Prochlorococcus marinus str. MIT 0912: one gene and its partner. The main gene of each other region encodes a partner of the protein of the gene in region 2 in a complex. Links are inferred from orthologs where the notes say so. Each region holds a gene or a part of one and is shown on either strand. Other genes may lie near its edges.

Evidence for each region.
Region 1: the proteins of O5640_RS08975 (region 2) and O5640_RS09595 are in contact, whole or in part, in a cryo-EM structure (PDB 6ZJN), measured with the Thermus thermophilus proteins. The link is inferred for Prochlorococcus marinus str. MIT 0912 from one-to-one orthologs. Residues at the interface, in WP_223903221.1 of Thermus thermophilus: Met26, Thr27, Asn29, Gly31, Pro32, His34; in WP_096411116.1 of Thermus thermophilus: Glu45, Ser46, Asn48, Pro50, Ala51, Gly52, Glu53.

Annotation. Positions count from the first base shown.
Region 1 is NZ_CP114783.1:1,678,322-1,681,610, forward strand. The notes cover bases 1-2,958. They hold O5640_RS09595 (NAD(P)H-quinone oxidoreductase subunit 3), read right to left. Parts: upstream 1,682-2,958; coding sequence 1,319-1,681; downstream 1-1,318. Other genes in these bases: O5640_RS09580 (gluconeogenesis factor YvcK family protein), read left to right, coding at 1-37; O5640_RS09585 (NAD(P)H-quinone oxidoreductase subunit J), read right to left, coding at 40-561; nuoB (NADH-quinone oxidoreductase subunit NuoB), read right to left, coding at 579-1,328; O5640_RS09600 (rubredoxin), read left to right, coding at 1,766-2,191; O5640_RS09605 (photosynthesis system II assembly factor Ycf48), read left to right, coding at 2,188-2,958. Outside these bases: more of O5640_RS09605, read left to right, coding at 2,959-3,204. UniProt on the Escherichia coli protein: NDH-1 shuttles electrons from NADH, via FMN and iron-sulfur (Fe-S) centers, to quinones in the respiratory chain. The immediate electron acceptor for the enzyme in this species is believed to be ubiquinone.
Region 2 is NZ_CP114783.1:1,559,720-1,562,996, reverse strand. The notes cover bases 332-3,277. They hold O5640_RS08975 (NAD(P)H-quinone oxidoreductase subunit H), read right to left. Parts: upstream 2,424-3,277; coding sequence 1,239-2,423; downstream 332-1,238. Other genes in these bases: rsmH (16S rRNA (cytosine(1402)-N(4))-methyltransferase RsmH), read left to right, coding at 2,465-3,277; O5640_RS08980 (acyl-CoA thioesterase), read right to left, coding at 780-1,232; O5640_RS08985 (AMP-binding protein), read left to right, coding at 332-783. Outside these bases: more of O5640_RS08985, read left to right, coding at 1-331.

The DNA of each region.
Region 1 (3,289 bases), 120 kb from region 2 along the record:
AATGAGATTTTATAGAAGATACAAAAAAGGTAAATAAATTCAGTATGCATCTTGCATTTCATAGAAATCTGGCTGAACATAGTCTTTCCTAAGTGGCCATCCTTTCCAATCTTCCGGCATTAAAAGTCTTTTAGGATGAGGGTGCCCTTTGAAAATAACACCATACATATCGAATGTTTCTCTTTCTTGCCAATCTGCTCCTCTGAAAAGACTATATAAACTTGGAACAGTTAAATCTCCTTCTCGATCTAGGAATACTTTTATTCTTACTTCTCTGGGAGAAATATCTTTTTTAAATTCACTCATCTCTATTAAATTGTAAAAACAAACAATATTTAAACCAGGACCTTCATCGTATCCACCTTGGCATTGCAGATAATTAAATCCATCATTTTTCAACGCTTCAACAACTGATAAAAGATTAGTAGGCGAAATTTTGATAACTTCGACTCCTAAATGGTCATTTGGTAGAGGAACATTTTCAAATCCATTTTTTGATAACCAATCACTTATTGGACCTGAGATTTTTTCTTCAACTACAATTTTTGATTGATCTGTCATTTTTTTATAAAAGATGCTTAATTACTTGAGAGTTCTTCAGATATTTGTTGAACCTCTTTAAAAGATTTATCAAATTCTTCAGATAAGGAGGGATTTAAAGCAATTAATTGGGTTTTCGCATTTAGATATTGTCCATTGACCTTGGATTCAACTCTCTTCATCTTGTGAGGGATAGTTAAATACCTATGAGTTTGAGTAATTTTTGATCTCTCAGAGATTGACTCGTTTGCAACTTTTTTTCTTAATTTAATAACCGCATCAAAAATCGCTTCCGGTCTTGGAGGACATCCAGGAAGGTAAAGGTCAACAGGAATTAATTTGTCAACACCTCTAACTGCCGTTGTTGAATCTGCACTGAACATGCCACCTGTAATAGTGCAAGCTCCCATAGCAATTACATATTTTGGGTCTGGCATTTGCTCATAAAGTCTTACAAGAGCAGGTGCCATTTTCATTGTGACAGTTCCAGCGACTATTAGCAGATCTGCTTGCCTAGGAGAACTTCTTGGTACTAAGCCAAATCTGTCAAAATCAAATCTAGATCCAATCAGAGCGGCAAATTCAATAAAACAACAAGCAGTTCCATAAAGAAGAGGCCACAAACTGCTTAATCTTGCCCAATTATGAAGATCTTCTAAGCTAGTCAGGATGATGTTTTCGCTTAAGTCATTAGTTACTGTAGGTGTTCCCACTGGTCCACAGGAAGCTTGTCTTAGGTTTCGAACGGCTTCAGAAGAGGGAGATTTTTTCAAGGAATTTAACTCCATTCAAGGGCACCTTTTCGCCATGCATATGCTAATGCCACAACCAAGATCGTGATAAAAACAAGAGCTTCTATAAATGCTAATAACCCTAGTTTGTGAAATGCAACTGCCCATGGGTAAAGGAACACGGTCTCAACGTCAAATATAACGAAAACAAGAGCAAACATGTAGTAACGAATATTAAATTGGATCCATGCTCCTCCAATGGGTTCCATCCCAGATTCATATGTAAGCTGCCTTTCTCCTGCTTTGCTTTTAGGAGATATGAGCTTATTTGTTGTAAGAGCGAGAATGGGAACTGCTCCAGAAATAAGAAGAAATCCTAAGAAATACTCATAACCCTGAAGGGAAAACATGAATGAATTACTGATTTCAATATCATTCTGACAGCCATTTTCTAGATTTGTGCCATACAGTTGCTATGTGTGAAAGTGAAAACTGTGAGTGAAGACACCAAAATGAACTCAAATCCCTTGAGAGATTTGAGTTCTGATGAAAAACAAAATCAAGTTATTTCATTTGAATCAAAAAACTCAACTCAGGAATTTGATCCAAAATTCAATCGCTTCGAGTGTATGAGCTGTGGTTTTATTTATGATCCTGATGAGGGTATAAAAAAGCTAAATATTGAACCAGGGACAGCATTCTTAGACATCGATAGAGAGGGTTTTAGATGTCCAGTCTGTCGAGTAGGATTCGGAGGATACAAGGATATTGGACCTAAATCAAAGCCAAGCGGATTTGAAGAAAACCTTACTTATGGCTTTGGATTTAATAAACTTCCTTCAGGCCAGAAAAATGTTCTTATTTTTGGGAGCCTTGCTTTAGCCGCTGCCTGTTTTCTTTCTCTTTATTCTTTGAAATGAAACGTCTGTTTTCAAACTTCATTAATTTGACCCTTGTCTTAATAGTTGGAGTAGCTCTTAGTGGTTGTACAGTTAGCAATGCTTCCATTGGCTCATCAAGTCCTTGGTCATTAATCGACCTTGATACTGAGGCAAATCCATTAGATATTGACTTCGTTGATGATAAAACAGGGTTTTTAGTTGGTACGAATAGGTTGATTCTGGAGACAAATGATGGAGGAATTACCTGGAAAGAACGAAATTTAGATATTCCAAGCGAAGGTAACTTTCGTTTGATCAGCGTTGATTTTAAAGGTCAAGAAGGTTGGATCGCAGGTCAACCAGGATTAATACTTCATACAACTGATGGAGGAAAAAATTGGACTCGTCTCGATTTGGGAAATAAGTTACCAGGAGATCCATATTTGATAACAACAATTGATATGGATTCGGCTGAGCTTGCAACTACTGCTGGAGCAATCTATAAAACAACTGATGCTGGTACAAATTGGGAAGCAATCGTTGTTGATACTTCAGGCTCTGGAGGCATAAGAGAATTAAGACGTAGAAATGATGGTGGCTATCTAAGTGTTAGTAGCCTTGGGAACTTCTTCTCTGTCCTAAGCCCTGGAGAGGAGATATGGATTCCTCATCAAAGAGCAAGCAGTAAGAGAGTTCAAAGTGTTGGTGAGCAGCCTAATGGTGATTTATGGATGCTTTCTAGAGGAGCTGAAATCAGATTTAATGCAGATCCAGATGATATAGATTCCTGGTCAAAGCCCATAATCCCAATAGTCAATGGCTATAACTATCAAGATCTTGTTTGGGATCCATCTAAGTCGATTTGGGCAGCGGGAGGGAATGGAACATTACTAGTAAGCAATGATGATGGAAAAACTTGGGGAAAAGATCCGGTTGGTGAATCTGTTCCAACAAATTTCATCAGAATTTTATTTGTGGACGATTCTAATACTGACAGTCCAAAGGGATTCGTTTTTGGGGAAAGGGGCAAATTACTGCGTTGGCAGGGTTGAAATCGTTAATTTTTGATGATTTCCATGACTCTGTGTAACCACCTTGCAACAGAGATCGTTTCTTTTGATTTCGCTTGATAAGATC
Region 2 (3,277 bases):
TTAATTACATCCCTAGTCCCAACTCAATTATTATCTTTGATTGATAATCCTGATGGTTTAAAATGGCTGCAATCTCTAGCTTTAATCTGGCTTGGAGGAGCTTTGATCCCCATAGATCTTGCTGACAAAGCGCGGAGAAAGTCTATTAATTTAGCGCCTTGTTATGGGGCTACCGAAACTGGAGCAATGGTGACTTGCTTGAGTCCCAAAGATTTTATAAAAGGAAGTAATAGTGTTGGGTTCCCTCTTGAAGATGTTGAGATAGAAATCAACAAAAGACATTCACTTAAAATTAAAACTAGTAGAATTGCAACTTCAAAATGGAATAATGGTAAATTCGTAGAAATTACAGATACGAATGGATGGTGGGAAGCAGGCGATTTAGCGCAATACATCAGTCTCGACAATAGAAAAGCAATACAAATTCTAGGCAGAAGAGATTCAGCTATAAATTCAGGTGGTGAAACGATTTTCCCAGAAGATATCGAAATAGAATTAATGAAAATAGTCTCAAAACATCAAATCCCAATTAAAGACATTTTTGTACTAGGAGTTAGTGATAAGAAATGGGGACAACGTTTAGTTGCCTTAACGAAATTCAAAGAGAAAGAAATCAACAGATATCCAATCATCTCACTTCTGACTGATCTCATTGAGGACTGGCAGCCATCCAAAAAACCACTAAAGTGGTACGATTGTCCAAAACTTTCAAGAAATATCAATAAAAAATGGGAAATCAAAAAATGGCAAGATTGGATAGTCCTTAATAGACCTATTAACTAAAAATTCAAACTAGATTCATGAAGCCACAAATTTATTTGCTTAGATAATGCGCATTTTTCTCTTGTAATCGTATTTATCGATACATGTTTTATATTTGTCGTACCAATTTTCTCACCATTCTTTTTGAATTTAAATCGAAGTATAAATGAAGACTCATTTATCTTCTCTGGGTTCAGTTCGATATTGATAGTATCTCCAACATAAAGTGGTTGAAAATAATTTGCTTCACAATGAACAACTGGTAAAGCTACATTCAGTTGGCATTTATTCATTTGGGTTGTAGGAAAAATTTCCTGCAAAACTATTCCATAATTTTCTAAACTTTCTTCCCAAGTTTCATGACACCATCTGAATAATTCAAGAAAATGCACCACACCAGCAGCATCTGTCTCACCAAAACGAACTGTTCGTTTCAAACATAACCATTCTCTAGGATTACGCTTTTCCAAAAGAAACTATCTATCCACAGAACCCATAATCACATCAATAGAACCTAAGATAGCCATTATGTCAGCGACTTTAGCTCCCTTCAGTATGTGAGGAAGTATCTGCAAATTATTAGAATCAGCTGCTCTAATTTTAAACCGCCAAGGAGTTACATCATTATTACCTTGAATAAATACTCCTATCTCTCCTTTTCCAGACTCAAGGCGTGTGTATAATTCACCATTAGGAATCTTAAAAGTAGGTGCAACTTTCTTAGCTACATATTGATAATCAAACCCTGATAAATCACCTTTTTTTCCATCAACTGTCCTTTGTGCCTCAAGATTTTCTGTGGGACCCCCAGGAATCATCTCACAAGCTTGTCGCAATATTTTTAATGACTGTCTCATTTCTTCAATACGAACTCTATATCTTGCATAACAATCCCCCTCTTTCTCCCATGCAATATCCCATTCAAAATCGTCATAACATTCATAATGATCTACCTTTCTCAAATCCCATGGAACACCTGCTGCCCGAAGCATTGGACCAGACAGACTCCAGTTAATCGCTTGCTCTTTCCCTATAACTCCTAAACCTTCTATACGTCTACGAAAGATAGGGTTATTAGTTATCAACTTTTCATATTCATCAATTTTCGGACCAAACCAATCACAAAAATCTTTGCATTTTTCTAACCAACCCCAAGGTAAATCACATGCAACGCCACCAATACGAAAATAATTATTATTAATCAATCTTTGACCAGTTGCAGCCTCCCATAAATCGTAAATCATCTCTCTTTCTCTAAAAATATAGAAGAAAGGAGTTTGTGCCCCGACATCAGCCAAAAATGGCCCTAACCATAGCAAATGGTTAGCGATTCTATTCAACTCAAGCATTATCACTCTGATATAACTTGCTCGTTTAGGTACCTTAATATTTGCTAAACGCTCAGGGGCATTAACAACAATTGCTTCATAAAACATACCAGCCGCATAATCCATGCGGCTCACGTAAGGAACAAACATAACGTTTGTTCTATTCTCAGCAATTTTCTCCATCCCTCGATGCAAGTAACCAATAACTGGTTCACAATCAACAACATCCTCTCCATCAAGGGTTACGACCAGTCGCAGCACCCCATGCATTGATGGATGATGTGGCCCAAAGTTGACCACCATTGGCTCGGTACGCGTTTCAAGCTGCGTCATTAGGCCCAACCAAAGCAATGTTTAAATACTAGTGAAAACTCATGAAAGAAGGGCCAATTAGTGCAAGTTCTAACTTTAATCATGTCCCTATAATGGGGAAAGAAATAATCCAATCACTGAAGGAATTACCAAGTGAATTAACAAAACAAGGATTAATTATTGATGCCACCATTGGAGGAGGAGGGCATTCAGCTCAAATACTAGAAAATTTCCCAGGAATCAAAATTATAGGGCTTGATCAAGACCCAATAGCTAGAGAAGCAGCATCAAAAAAATTAATAAAATTTGGAACAAGAATAGAAATAATCTCTACAAACTTCGCAGACTTTTCACTTGACCAGCAAGCCATTTGCGTCTTAGCAGATCTTGGAGTTAGTAGTCATCAACTTGATGAGCCTTCACGAGGTTTTAGCTTTCGTCTAAACGGTCCAATAGATATGCGCATGAATCCCAAAAAGGGTTCAAGTGCAGCTGAAATCATTGAAACTCTCTCTGAGAAGGATCTAGCTGATTTAATATATAAATTAGGAGAAGAAAAGCGCTCTAGGCGTATTGCAAGAAAAATCAAAACTGATCTAGCTGCACATGGACCATACTCTGGAACTCAAGACCTTTCTTATGCAATAGCCGGATGCTTCCCACCCAAGCAAAGATATGGTCGGATTCATCCCTCAACAAGAACTTTTCAGGCTTTAAGAATAGCTGTAAATAATGAATTAGGTTCGCTCGACAGTTTACTTTTAAAAGCTCCAAACTGGTTGTTAGAAAATGGACTTTTTATGGTAATGAGTTTTCATTCACTAGAAGATAGAAGAGTAAAATCGAGTTTTAAAACTGATCATAGATTAAAAGTA